Regions from separate parts of the Acetobacter sp. P1H12_c genome, predicted to be linked through region 2. Evidence: predicted binding sites of a transcription regulator. Region 2 holds the regulator's gene; the other holds the start of a gene.
The links. The regulator HrcA, encoded in region 2, represses chaperone genes, less so after heat shock. The targets are predictions, from matches to a motif close to GTTNGCACTCNCNNNNNGNGAGTGCNAAC.

Region 1: KP699_RS14590 (co-chaperone GroES) is a predicted target of HrcA. The motif match lies at 6,094-6,122, and genes of this name have one in related genera.

The regions. Positions count from the first base shown of each region.
Region 1 covers NZ_JACRVR010000045.1:5,989-13,278, reverse strand. The annotation lists gene KP699_RS14610 (UbiH/UbiF/VisC/COQ6 family ubiquinone biosynthesis hydroxylase) at 1-544, shown strand, start outside; gene cysE (serine O-acetyltransferase) at 688-1,449, shown strand; gene KP699_RS14600 (HAD family hydrolase) at 1,492-3,714, opposite strand; gene groL (chaperonin GroEL) at 4,006-5,646, opposite strand; gene KP699_RS14590 (co-chaperone GroES) at 5,707-6,000, opposite strand; gene KP699_RS14585 (dienelactone hydrolase family protein) at 6,210-6,887, shown strand; gene KP699_RS14580 (cold-shock protein) at 7,006-7,209, shown strand.
Region 2 covers NZ_JACRVR010000001.1:1,316-8,605, reverse strand. The annotation lists gene mtnK (S-methyl-5-thioribose kinase) at 1-1,212, opposite strand, end outside; gene rdgB (RdgB/HAM1 family non-canonical purine NTP pyrophosphatase) at 1,318-1,932, opposite strand; gene rph (ribonuclease PH) at 1,934-2,662, opposite strand; gene hrcA (heat-inducible transcriptional repressor HrcA) at 2,814-3,887, shown strand; gene KP699_RS00020 (penicillin-binding protein 1A) at 3,968-6,763, shown strand; one part of gene prfB (peptide chain release factor 2) at 6,814-6,882, shown strand; one part of gene prfB (peptide chain release factor 2) at 6,884-7,290, shown strand, end outside.

The DNA.
Region 1 (7,290 bases), on a different contig from region 2:
GGCCGGTACCGAAGAACATCCTTATCTTTCCGCCATTGTCTGGAGTGATAAAGATGCTCTGGCTCAACGTTTTGCTGATCTGCCCGATGAGATGTTCGCCCGTGAAGTTGAGCGGCGCATGGGCAGCAACCGCCTCGGAAAAGTCACCCCTGTTGGTCGCCGTTGGGTTTATCCTCTCTCTGCTCAATATGCTCAGCGTTATACAGATACGCGTCTGTTGCTGGTGGGGGATGCTGCGCATGGTATTCACCCGATTGCAGGGCAGGGGCTTAATCTGGGGTTCCGGGATATCATCGCCCTGAGCGATATTTTACTGACTGCCCATGCCAAAGGTGAAGACTTCGGAGCGCCCGCTCTGTTGGCGCGCTATCAGGCGCGCTGTCGCCCGGCTAATATGCTGATGCTTGCGGCGACGGATGCTCTTGATAGGCTGTTTAGCAATGATAACCCTTTAATCCGACTGGCTCGTGACGTGGGGATTGCAGGCGTCCATCGCCTTCCCAAGTTGAGAAAGGCCTTTGTAAAGCACGCCATGGGGCTTTAAAGCGAGACGACAACCGCAAAAGTCAGCTGCTTTCTGAAAGAAAGGACCTGCGTATGAACAGGCCGCACGTGTCTTCTATCCTCTCCAGCTATTTTGACGAATTCAGTCTGTGTTCGCCAAAACTGGACCTCCTGTGGCAGGAAATGGTTGAGCAGGCGTGTGTATGTCATGATCCGCTGGTACGGGGATTGCTGGCAACCGGGATACGAAGCCACGCAGATTTTGCCTCTGCGCTGGCGGCTTTGCTGGGACGGAAGCTGGGCGATAGGTCTGTTGCTGCAGATGCTCTGGCAGAGTTAGTGAAAGAAAGTTTTGACGCACAGCCAGAGATCGTCTGTGCCGCAGCAGCTGATATGGTGGCTATTCGTGAGCGTGACCCGGCATGCCCGGATTACGTGACGCCATTCTTGTTTTTCAAAGGTTTCCATGCGGTTCAGAGCTATCGGGTTGCGCATTGGCTTTGGCGTGCAGGGCGGCGGCACTTAGCTTTGCATTTACAAAGTCGTGGCTCAGAGCTTTTTGGGGTGGACATTCACCCCGCAGCGCGTCTTGGGCGTCGTATTCTTTTTGACCACGGGACAGGCATTGTGGTGGGGGAAACGTCGATCATTGAGGACGATGTCTCTATCCTGCAGGAAGTAACTTTGGGCGGGACGGGGAAGCATTCTGGGGATCGACATCCCAAAGTAAGGCGAGGAGTGTTGATCGGCGCAGGCGCAAAAGTGCTGGGAAACATTGAAGTTGGGGAAGGGGCGAAAATAGGTGCTGGTTCAATTGTTTTGGAATCGGTGCCGCCCTTCACAACGGTGGTCGGCAATCCTGCACGGAAGGTGGGAACCAGACATTCGGGCATGCCAGCCTTAAGTATGGACCAGATGCTTCCACCGATTGATTACATTATCTAAGAAAAAGCCCCCGTATCTTTGAGGATACGGGGGCTTTTTATATCAGGCCTTCTTGATGTGGAGTGGCAGCATTGGCACTTCATCACCATCCAGAATGAAGCGCCTGACCCCATCGTGTGGCGCAATTTCCCGGAAGCCAGCACGCAGATAAACTTCCCGGCAAGGGGTGTTATCAGGCGTTTCTTTGATAGTGGCCGTGATGTCCGTCTCGCCTGTATGGGCGGAGCGCAGGAGCCTGACCGCTTCTGCTACAACAAACTCTTCCACTTCCATCCCCAGAACACGGCAACTCATCACGTATTGCGTGATTTCGGTGCCTTTCAGGTAAAGGACGCCAACAAGACCGTATTCGGTGAATTTGTCTTTGACCTTGAACGCAAGAATTTTCCCGCCAGTCTTCAGAAAATCTGCAATATTTTCAAAAGACCAGCGTTGGCCGTTCGTGTTGAACTGATTGGTCTTGTTCGTCAGTTCCAGTGCACGGCCAAATTCAGGCTGATCTGTGCTGGTAATATTGATGAACGAGACCTCACAGTGAAGAGACGCAAGGAATTCTGACCTGTCCATGGTGGAACGGGTTTCTTCACGCTCAATCTGGCCCCGAATCATTTCTTCACGTTTGCCAGATTCTTCTGTCATCCGTGCAATCTGCGTTTCAGCAGACCACAGGAGAATACGACGTGTCAGATACGGATTGCCGCCGATGACCCTGACATCCGGCAGAGCAGACGCAACAGCGGCACGTTCTACAGGGTTGTCATCAACAAAAACCACACTCTTTGGTTTGATGTTGAATTCTTTGCAGATTGCAGAAATGTTCTGAGCCTTGGGTGTCCAGTTGATTTTGACGGACGAGAAATCATCCAGAGAAATCAGCTTGGGCTCAATGACATCATCCCATCTGTTCTTAACGTAGTCATAGTCATTTTTGGAGCAGATCGCGACAAGGATGCCGCGAGCCCGCAGATAGTGAATGGCTTCCCAGATTCCGAGAGGCCAGCCATCAGTGCGGGGCCAGGGTTGCGCTTCGGGGCGATAATGTTCGGCAATCTGACCCCGCCACAGCGTGTTATCAAGATCGAACACAACTGCCTTGACCTGATCTACCTGCTTTGTGGTTCGGTAAGCCGTAACCATCTGACGGAAGATAGCATCAAGGAACGCATCTTTTTTGACAGGATAAACTGTTTCCAGAGGAGGGATGGGCTCATTTCTGGCAATAGAGCCAAAATCATCCCAATCCTGATAGGTCACAGCACCATGCGAATAGAAATAAACGAGATCATCCAGAATATAACGCTTGCCCATTGTTGATGCGACGGCATCAACATTCAGAAGATAAGCATTTTTATAGCCTGCGACTTTCTCGTTCAGATAGTCATTCAGTCTCTGAACGATTGTCGCCAGATCATTGTTGCTGCCGCGCTCATACATGCTGGATGCGGTGCTCATCTGCGGCACAATGAAATTGGAGACGAATGTCAGGAGGCCATGGCGCTCATTGTAGATCATCGCGCTGGAAAGCATGGCATCAATGATGCTGTAAGCGTCCTGCAGGATGGTTTTGGTGAAGCCTTCCTCGTTAAAACGAAAACCCCAGATAACGCGGTCGCTCAATACAGAGCGTAGCGGGATTTGCAGATACTGGAAATCATAGTCCGAGACAGGGGAGGGCGGAGCCTCAGGAAGAACGCTGACGAAATTATAAGGGATATAATCAAATGCCGTTTCAGGGTGCCGTGCCTGAAGCTGCTCATGATAAAGCGCAGTCAGGCAGGAGCCAACCAGCAGCACTTTCCCGACTTTTAGGTTTGTGACTTCAAGGTCTGATGGGAACAGGAATTCAGCGTCAGACAGACCTGCGGGTACTGCTGCAGAAACAGACTCAGATAATGGAGAAGGTTCTGCTACTGTCTGAGGGAGTGATTGAGGGGCTGCCTGAGGTCGATTTTGTTTCAGAATAAATCGTGTGTCAGGAGCAGAAGGGTGTTCTAGGATTATATTGATGAGCCCTTCAGGATCTCTAAAGGCTTCAATAGAACGCCACATCAGAGTGCCATCTTCTCCTAAAATAAGGAGACGATAATTTTCTATGCGCCAAGAACGTTCATTATGGTGGTAATAGCCATCTATTGTTCCATTAGGGCTAAGTATCAGTGATTCAGTTAGAAAAAAACCACCAACAGGACCAAATGACCATATTCCCTCAGTAAGGGGAGGGGAAATGTTTTTAGGAGGTCCTTGGAAATTTTTTGTTTCAATCATTTTTACTTAACCTGCTTGTAATAACAATCTCTTTGGACGGAGTGTCCACAAGACGGTTTTGGAAGTGTTTGGGAGGTAAGTCTCACCTCATTGTAAAGCAAGTATACCTACCCATAGCGTAATTTACCATGTGCGCAGCTCAAGTTTTTTCACCGACAAGGTTATTGAATTAAAATTGCATGAAACAAAAAAGGCGGGTGCGACATAGTGTCACAACCGCCTTTTCTATGATTTTTGTGTAATCGGAAGCTGACTGGACCAGCTTCCGACCACTCAATTCGTATGGAGGATTTAGAAATCCATACCACCCATGCCGCCCATGTCAGGGCCGCCAGCCGGAGCGGCTTTCTTTTCAGGGCGTTCAGCAACCATGGCTTCCGTCGTGATCAGCAGGCCAGCAACAGAAGCTGCGTCCTGCAGAGCCGTGCGGACAACCTTGGTCGGGTCGATAATACCGGCGTCAACCAGGTTCTTGTATTCGCCAGCCTGTGCATCGAAGCCGAAAGCGTAGTCTTCGGATTCCAGCACCTTGTTGGCGATGACCGCACCATCTTCACCTGCATTGTGAGCGATCTGGCGCAGGGGAGCCTGCAGAGCCTTGCGGATGATGTCGCCACCAACGCGCTGATCGTCGTTATGATAGTGCAGGTGAGCCAGCTTTGCAGAAGCGCGGGCCAGAGCTGTGCCGCCACCCGGAACAATGCCTTCTTCAACGGCAGCGCGGGTTGCGTGCAGAGCGTCGTCAACGCGGTCCTTGCGTTCCTTCACTTCGATTTCCGTGGAGCCACCAACGCGGATCACGGCAACGCCGCCAGCCAGTTTGGCCAGACGTTCCTGCAGCTTTTCACGGTCGTAGTCAGAGGTGGTTTCCTCGATCTGCGCACGGATCTGCTTGCAACGGCCTTTGATTTCGTCGGTCTTGCCGGCGCCATCAACGATCGTCGTGTTTTCTTTGTCGATACGGACTTTTTTAGCCGTGCCGAGCATGGGCAGCGTGACGGTTTCCAGCTTGATGCCGAGGTCTTCGCTGATGACCTGGCCACCGGTCAGGATTGCGATATCTTCCAGCATGGCTTTACGACGGTCACCAAAGCCCGGAGCTTTAACAGCAGCAATTTTCAGGCCACCGCGCAGCTTGTTGACAACCAGCGTTGCCAGAGCTTCACCGTCCACGTCTTCTGCAATGATCAGCAGCGGACGGCCGGACTGCACAACGGCTTCAAGCAGCGGCAGAATCGGCTGAAGAGAAGACAGCTTCTTTTCATGGATCAGGATGTAGGGGTTTTCCAGATCGGCCGTCATCTTCTCCGTGTTGGTCACGAAGTAGGGGGAGATGTAGCCACGGTCGAACTGCATGCCTTCAACCACGTCCAGTTCCGTCTGGAAGTGCTTGGCTTCTTCAACGGTGATAACGCCTTCGGAGCCAACTTTCTGCATGGCTTCGGAGATCATCTCGCCGATTTCGGCTTCACCGTTAGCGGAGATCGTGCCGACCTGAGCGGTTTCCGCCGGGGTGGTGATCTTCTTGGTGTTCTTCTTCAGTTCCTCAACAACGGCATGAACGGCCTTGTCGATCCCGCGCTTGAGGTCCATCGGGTTCATGCCAGCGGCAACAGCCTTGTGGCCTTCACGCACGATGGCCTGAGCCAGAACGGTTGCTGTGGTCGTGCCGTCACCAGCGATATCGTTGGTTTTGGAGGCCACTTCGCGCAGCATCTGTGCGCCCATGTTTTCGAACTTGTCAGCCAGTTCGATTTCTTTGGCAACAGACACACCGTCTTTGGTGATGCGCGGTGCGCCGAAGCTCTTGTCGAGCACAACATTGCGGCCTTTGGGGCCGAGCGTGACTTTTACGGCATCAGCGAGGATGTCAACGCCGCGCAGCATACGCTGGCGAGCGTCACCACCAAACTTTACGTCTTTGGCAGCCATATCAAATTCTCCTGTGAGAGATCAGTTTATAAGGTCGAAAAGCGGATCAGCGCGGTCCACTCAGGCGGAAATCACGCCCAGAATGTCGCTTTCTTTCATGATCAGCAGCTCTTCGCCGTCGATCTTCACTTCCGTACCGGACCATTTGCCGAACAGGACGCGGTCACCAGCCTTGACATCAAGCGCTACAACCTGACCCTGCTCATTGCGAGCGCCGGGACCAGCAGAAACCACTTCACCTTCCATGGGCTTTTCTTTAGCCGTATCCGGAATGATGATGCCGCCGACGGTCTTTTCTTCGCCAGCAAGGCGACGAACGACTACCCGGTCGTGTAAAGGACGAAACTTCGTCATTATGGATCGCTCCACATTCTGTTTGCTGCGGTGGCGCCCTTGTCAGGAAGCAACACCACCGGCATCTGCCGCGCGTAATAAACGCCGCGTTGCGTTAGCACTCCCACCCCGGGAGTGCCAGAACAGGAGATAGGTTTGTCCTCCCCCTGAGTCAAGAAATGTGGAAAACTTTCTTTGTGATGTCATTTTTCTTCAGGGGAGAGAACCGGGTGGGACAGATTATCACGTTGAAAGCGGCTGATGGACATGAGTTTTCGGCTTACGAAGCTGGCCATGCGGAAATGCCGTATGCGCTGGTTGTGGTGCAGGAAATTTTTGGTGTGAACGGGCATATCCGGCATGTGTGCGACATATTTGCCGAGCACGGTTTCCATGTGATTGCCCCGGCTGTGTTCGACCGCGCCGAGCGCGGTGTGGAGCTGGGTTATGAACAAGCGGATATCCAGACCGGACTTGCTCTGCGCAGCCAGATTCCACTGGCGGAAACACTGCTGGATCTTGAAGCCTCAGCCGCAGCACTGGGGAAGGTGGATGTTGGTCTTATCGGGTATTGCTGGGGCGGCCTGCTGGCGTGGGAAGCCTCTTGCCGGACGGATCGTTTTGCCGCTGCCGTAAGCTGGTATGGGGGCGGGATTGCATCGCGGGTTGATGAGACTCCGCGTTGCCCGGTTCAGCTCCATTTTGGGGAGGCCGATACCAGTATTCCGCACACAGATGTGAGCATCATTCGTGCAGCGCATCCTGAAATTGAAATTTACGTGTACGATGGTGCCGGGCATGGGTTCGGCTGTTCACAACGGGCATCGTTTGCCCCGGAAGCCTACAAGCTGGCGCAGAAGCGCAGCCTTGCATTCCTTGAAGAACATCTGGGCGCACACGCCCGGTAAGGACCGCAGAAGATGGGTATTTTGATTGACAAGACCGCATCTTCGTGACCCGATGAGTACATCCTGTAACCGGTCATATGGTTGTCCGGTAGGAGATATCTGGGAAAGTTACCCGCCTATGCCGACCGGTACAGTTAAATGGTTTAATGCCACTAAAGGCTTTGGCTTCATCGCACCTGACGATGGGGGCAAGGATGTGTTTGTTCATATCACCGCTGTGCAGGCTGCTGGTCTGCGTGGGCTGAATGAGAACGAAAAGGTCTCATACGAACTCGTGACCGAGCGTGGTAAAGTTGCCGCGACTGAACTTAAGCCGATCTAACTCGGCTTAAGACGAAGGGCCTTAAAGCCCGGACGTGCGTTTTGGTCTGCCTGTTTGGTCCGCGTATCACGCTCCATCTGG
Region 2 (7,290 bases):
AGCCAGAGATTTCAGGGGTTTTTTCTGTTCAAGGCAGTCTTTCGCAAACAGAAGGGCTGCTTTCTGGCGCGTGGTGCGCAGAGAAGGGTCGGTCAGCACTGAAAAATCGGTCACATGGGCATAGCCAATGGTGCGGCGAATGATTTCTGCGGCACAGAAGCCCACAGTATCCTGAAAAATATTTTGAATAAAAAGAGATTTTTCAAAATTCTGCGTGGATTTGTCTGTGGTGGCGTAATAGAGCGTTGAACGGTCCTCCGCCCATTCTCTGTCCTGCCAGAGGGCGAGAAAGCCTTTTTTGAAACTTGTCCAGAATGTCTGGATCATATCCAGATGCAGTGCCTGTCCGGCCCGGTCGGGCGTTGCGAACAGGCTCAGGATCAGGTTGCCAGTAAAAAGCCCGGCATCAAAGCCAATGGGGCCATAGGTGGCAAATTCTCCGTCAATAATTCTTGTGTCCGTGCCATCGGTCATGATGGAGCCGGTATGCAGGTCCCCGTGCAGCAGAGCCTGCGGCGCGCTTAAAAAACGCAGACGCAGACTATCACTCCGTGCCTGCACCGCCGGGCTGGCGCGCAGGGCGTCCACAATGGGGGTGATCTGCGGGTCCGCCCAGTGGTTGCGTGGGTGGTCATGATACGGGTCTGTCAGTACCAGATCGACCGTAATGCGCGTGAGCGTCTGGTTGCGCGCAAAGCAGATCCGGCGGTCCATAATCCGTTCAAACGGTTCTGCCAGCAGGGATGTTGCGAACGTGCTGCGCGCAACAAAATCGCCCACCTGTGCGGCCACAGACGGGTAAAAATGTCCGGCCATCATGGCGGTGCGCATCACGGTGTGCCCGGAAAGACCCGGCACAATCAGAATAAACTGCTCTGCGTCAAAATGCAGACATTCGGTCGTCAGGTCGGGCACATGCGGAAATACGGCGCGCAGATAGGCGGCTTCAAAAAACGTGCGGTCAAGCGGCATTTTCCATGAGGGGTCTACCCGCACATGCGGAAGAGACTGCTTCAGGCAGACGCTGCCCTGCGGGCCTTCCGCCAGAAACACCATGTTGAGGTTGCCGTCACTGACTTCCCACACCCGCCATGCATCCGGTGTGCCCCCAAGGCGCGCCGCAATGGCCGGGAGTGTTGCAAGAAAGGTCCGGACGCCTTCAAGGTCCAGAGGGGTGTAGGAAGAAGCCTGCTGCGCGTTTGGCGTCGTCATGGTGTTTCTGTTGTTCCGGACTTTGGTGTGCCTGTGGGGGGAAGGCTGCCCACACAGCACAGAAAATGCTCAGGCAGAGCGTTGCGGCTCTGCCCGAAAAACACCTTAATCGAGACAGGCCTGTTTGAAAGCCTGAAACGCCCGCGCCCGGTGGCTTATGGCGTTTTTCTCGGCCTCTTCCATTTCGGCAAAGGTTCGGCTTTCTCCCGTGGGGGTAAAAATCGGGTCATAGCCATGACCTTTTTCACCGCGCGGGGGCCATATGATGCTGCCATCCACGCGCCCTTCAAAGCTATGGGTGGTGCCGTCCGGGTAGGCAAGACACAGCACACAGATAAACCATGCGTCGCGCTCGTCAGAGCCGATGCCGTATTCAATCCGGGCCATGGCGGCGGGGAAGTCTTTGTCCGGGCCAGCCCAGCGGGCTGAGTAAATGCCCGGAGCGCCGCCCAGCGCGCTGACGCACAGGCCGGAATCATCCGCCAGAGCGGGCAGACCCGTTGCCCTGGCCGCCGCCAGCGCCTTGATGGCGGCGTTCCCGGCAAACGTGGTGGCGGTTTCTTCCGGTTCCGGCAGATTGAGATCCCCGGCGGACAGCACGGTCACCCCAAAATCCGCCAGCAGGGTCGAAAATTCGGCCAGCTTGCCTGCATTATGGCTGGCCAGAACCAGTTTACTGCCTGCTTCCAGCTTATCAGCCTCCGGTTTGCCGGGCGTCATGTCAGCGGTTCTCCGCGGTTTCAACAGCCAGCGTCTGGGCGTCAAACAGGACGGACACGCCGGTGCGGGCCAGTGCAAACAGCTCGTTGAAAGCATCTTCCGTAAACGGAGACTCTTCGGCTGTGCCCTGAATTTCTACAATGCGGCGGTCGGCTGTCAGCACAAAATTGGTGTCAGCGGCGGCGGCGCTGTCTTCTTCATAGTCCAGATCCAGCACCGGGCCTGCCTTGGTCAGACCGCAGGACACGGCGGCAACCTGCCCGCGCAGCGGCATATGGGTCAGCACGTTTTTGGCCACAAGTTGTCCAAGGGCCAGACGCAGGGCCACCCATGCCCCGGTAATGGAGGCGCAGCGTGTGCCGCCGTCGGCGTTCAGAACGTCACAGTCCAGCGTGATGCTCATTTCCCCCAGAGCGGCCAGATCCACTACGGAGCGCAGGGAGCGGCCAATCAGGCGCTGGATTTCCTGCGTGCGGCCAGACTGCTTGCCTTTGGCGGCTTCACGGTTGCCACGGGTATGGGTGGCGCGGGGCAGCATGCCGTATTCCGCCGTCACCCAGCCGGTGCCTTTGCCACGCAGGAAAGGCGGTACGCGGTTTTCAACACTGGCGACGCAGAGCACTTCCGTGCCGCCGACGCGGATAAGGGCCGAGCCTTCCGCGTGGCGGGCAAAGCCGGTTTCAATGGTGACGGGGCGCATCTGGTTGGGCTGGCGGCCGGACGGGCGCATGGGGAACTCCTTAAAACAATATGGTCTCTGCACATAAAGCGGTTTTGGCAGGAGTGAAACCTTGGAGCCGCACCATTGTTTTTCTTGTCATACCGGACGCAGATGCGCAGAAGCAGAAAGATCCTGTTATGAAGGAGGAGGTCTGATCCTCATGAAACGTGGTCTGCACCCAGCAAAGCCTGTTCTGCCGCCGGGGCTGGATACCCGCTCCGCCACCATTCTGCGGGAAATTGTGGAGGAATATGTGGCCAGCGGCGAACCCGTTGGCTCACGCACGCTCTCCCGCAGGCTCGGGCTGCCGCTCTCCCCGGCCACGATCAGGAATGTCATGGCCTCTCTGACGGAAGCAGGCCTGCTGTTTTCCCCGCATACCTCCGCCGGTCGCCTGCCGACGGAGGCCGGGCTGCGTCTGTTTGTGGATGGCCTGTTGCAGTTTGGCAGTCTCTCGGAAGAAGAGCGGCGCGGGATTGGTCAGTCTCTGGAGGCGCGCGGGCGGTCTTTGCAGGATACGCTGACGGAGGCGTCCTCCCTGCTGTCTGGGATGTCCGATGCGGCCGGGCTGGTGATTGCGCCAAAAGGTGAGGGTGGCGTCAAACATATTGAATTTGTGGCGCTGGGCGGCAACCGGGCGCTGGTTGTGCTGGTGGGCACGGATGGGCATGTAGAAAACCGGGTGATTGAAACGCCCGTCGGCATGCCGCCCTCGGCTCTGGTGGAAGCCGCCAATTACTTGAACGCGCATGCCCTTGGGGCAACGCTGCCGGACCTGCGGGAGCGGGTGGGGGCGGATATTACGGAAAACCGGAGCGCGCTGGATCAGTTAACCACAGAAGTGGTGGAAAGCGGTCTGGCAATCTGGGGTGGCGGAGATGAAGAGCGCGGCGGTACCCTGATTATTCGCGGGCAGGGCAAACTGCTGACGGATGTGGACGGGCAGGAGCGCCTGCTGGCCATTCAGGCGCTGTTTGAGCGGCTGGAGCGGCAGGAAACCATGCTGCGGCTGCTGGAACTGGCGGAAAATTCTGAGGGCGTGCGGATTTTTATCGGCGCGGAGAGCGGATTATTTGGCGGCACGGGCATGTCCATGGTGGTGGCCCCCGCCCGGAACGAGGCCAACCGGATTGTCGGCGCGATTGGCGTTATTGGCCCGACACGCATCAATTATGGCCGGATTATCCCGGTTGTGGACTATACGGCCCGCTTTCTGGGCGAAATGCTGGGATAAAAGACAAAATTCGCCATGATGTGGTCAGGAAGAGCGACGAGAGTAAAGACGGCAGCGCATGAGAATGGTAAAGGACCTGCATGACAAGAACTCCGTCTTCTGGTGAACCCGGGTCTTCTTCCAATAAAAACGAGGGGAGAGAAGCCTCTTCCCGTCACGGCCCTGCATGGCGCAGGCCGCGTTTCCGCCAGTGGCGGGGGCTGCTGGGCACGGTGGCCGCCCTGGCACTTGTCGGCACGACAGGGGCTGCGGTTGTTGTCTGGACCCAGTATGAAGGCATTGTGTCTGACCTGCCGACGGTTGAGGGCCTGCGGACCTATCAGCCGCCAGTGATGAGCCGCCTTTATGCGTCCGATGACCGGCTGATTGCCGAACTGGCGGATGAACGCCGGGTTTTTGTGCCGTACAGCGCTATTCCGGATCGGGTGAAAAACGCCTTTATTGCCGCGGAAGACCAGAAATTCTGGAGCCATAAGGGCGTTGACCCGCTGGCAATCGCACGCGCCGGGCTGACAGACCTTACTCGCGGCAAGGGGCGCAGGCCGATCGGGGCCTCGACCATCACGCAGCAGGTGGCGCGCGTCATGCTGCTGGGCAGTAATGCGGTTTCCATGAAGCGAAAGGCCAAGGAAGCCTTTCTTGCCATGCGGATTGAGCAGGTTCTGCCCAAGAGCAAGATCCTCGAAATCTATCTGAACGAAATTTATCTGGGCAGTGGTGCCTACGGCATCGGGGCTGCCGCGCAGACCTATTTCAACAAACCTCTGGACCAGCTTGATGATGCGGAGGCCGCCTTCCTTGGGGCGCTGCCCAAATCCCCCACCAACTATAATCCGGTGCGCTTCCCCGAGGCCGCGCGCGGCCGCCGTAACTGGGTGCTGGAACGCATGGCCGAAACGGGCGCGCTGACGCATGAGGCTGCGCGGGCTGCGGAAGCGGAACCGCTGATCCCGCATAATTTTGTGCGTCCCGGCCCGGCCCCCGGTTCTGAATGGTTTGCTGAGGAAGTCCGCCGCCAGCTTCTGGAAAAATATGGTCAGGACATGACCATGCAGGGCGGGCTGGATGTCCATACCAGTCTGGACCCGTCCCTTCAGCTCACAGCGCAGACAATGCTGCGGCAGGGGTTGATGGCGTATGACCGCGCGCACGGTGGCTGGCGTGGGCCGGTCAGGCATGTGGAGACTATCAGCGCATCATCCTCTCAGGAGGACTGGGTCGCGGCTCTGAAAGCCGAAGTGGCCCCGCTGGGGATGCTGGACCAGTGGCGTCTGGCGGTCGTGCTGGACCCGGCGCATGGCCGGGTTGGCTGGCTGGAGGGCGCTGTTGTGCGGCGCGGGGCCACCATGCAGGGCGGGACCGCGCAAACGGGAGAAATTCAGGACCGCGATCTGGCCTGGACGCGGCGTTTCCGTCTGCTGAAGGCAGGGGATCTGGTGATGGTCGAGCCGCAGGCCGGAAGCAGCCGCGTCGGCCTGATGCAGGTGCCGCATGTGGAAGGCGCTGTGGTGACGCTGAACGCCCGTACCGGGCGCGTGCTGGCGCTGGTGGGCGGCTGGTCTTTCCAGACGTCCCAGTTTGACCGTGCAACACAGGCGCTGCGTCAGCCCGGCTCCTCCTTCAAGCCGTTTGTCTATCTGCAGGCGATGGAGCAGGGCATTTCGCCCTCTCAGTCGTTTGATGACTCGCCTGTGTCCTACGGCACATGGCACCCGAACAACTATGAGAAAGATTTCTGGGGCCCGACGTCCCTGCATGATGCGTTGCGGGAATCCCGCAATCTGGTGACCATTCGTCTGGCGGCCCATATCGGCATCAAGAATGTGGCGGATATGGCGACCCGAATCGGGCTGGTGGATTCCATGCCGCATGTGCTGCCCGCAGCACTGGGGGCTGTGGAAACAACGGTGCTGAAAGAGGCCGGAGCGTATGCGTCACTGGCCGCAGGGGGCCGGAAAGTCACCCCGACCCTGATTGATGACGTGCAGGACCGTGAAGGCCACGTGATCTGGCGTCCCGAAGGGATTTCTCTGGTCGCGGCCTCGGCTCAGGCGGCTGATGCGGGTACAGGTGCAGGCACCCCCGGTGCGGCAGCAGGTCCGTCCTCTGCTGCAGGGGCTTCCGAGACGGATGCGGTTTTCCCGGATGCCCCTAAAGGGGCCGATGGCGCAAAAGGACCGGTCCCGGCGGCAGCCCCCGTGCAGAATGATGCGGTAAAGTTCGTCATGCCCGGACAGGATGAAATTCCTGAAGTGCAGGATAACCGCCCGCGCGTGGCGTCCGAACAAAGTGCTTTCCAGATTACTACCATGTTGCAGGATGTTATCCGGCGCGGGACGGGTGTTCAGGCCGGCAAAGGGATTGATTATCCGCTGGCCGGGAAGACCGGCACCAGCCAGAACTTTAACGATGCATGGTTTGCAGGCTATTCGCCCGATCTGGTGACAGTGGTGTGGATTGGCTTTGATACGCCGACTTCACTGGGCAAGAACGAGACGGGCGGCACCATTGCCGGGCCGATCTGGAACAAGGTGATGAAAACCGCGCTGGAAGGCCGCCCGAAGCTGGATTTTGCTGCGCCGGAGGGTATCACGCTGGTGCGGTATGATACAGGCCGTGGCGTGGCGATTGATGCCTTCAAGCCCGGCCAGATTCCGGGTGTGAGCGTCAGCCTTGCGGATAACGGCGCCTCGCACGAGCTGACGGCGGCGGATACCGGGGCTGAAAACATGGCGGATTCGGAAAGTGATATGGCCGCCGGGGCAGGCCAGTCCGGCGCTGCGGCCACCGGGTCCGGCCAGCCTGCGGCTCCCGGCGCGCCAAAAGCGCCTCCGGCTGCGTCCGGGGGTGACATTGGCATGGGCGGCCTTTATTGAGGCCGTTCGCAAACATACGATTTTATAAGACCTGATGGAGAGACGGCCCGATGTCGGCTGAGACAGAAGCCCTTAATGAACAGATCAAGCAGTCGGTGGCACTGCTGAGGAGGCATCTTTAACTGGGATGTCGCTCAGGCCCGACTTGCCGAACTGAACAACCGGGCAGAAGACCCGGATTTATGGAATGATTCCGACGCAGCCCAGAAGCTGATGCGTGAACGCACCCTGCTGGCCGGGCAGGTTGACGGTGTGCAGAAGCTGGAGAGCAGCGTTCTGGATACCTGTGAACTGGTGGAGCTGGCGGAAGCGGAAGGGGATACGGAAGTGGTGGCGGAAGCCACGGCGGCCCTGAAAGCTCTGGCGGAAGAGGCCAAGCGCCGCGAGACGGAAAGCCTGTTGTCTGGCGAGGCGGATAGCAATGACTGCTATCTGGAAGTCAACGCCGGTGCCGGCGGGACGGAAGCGCAGGACTGGGCCGAGATGATGCTGCGCATGTATACCCGCTGGGCGGAAGCGCATGGCTA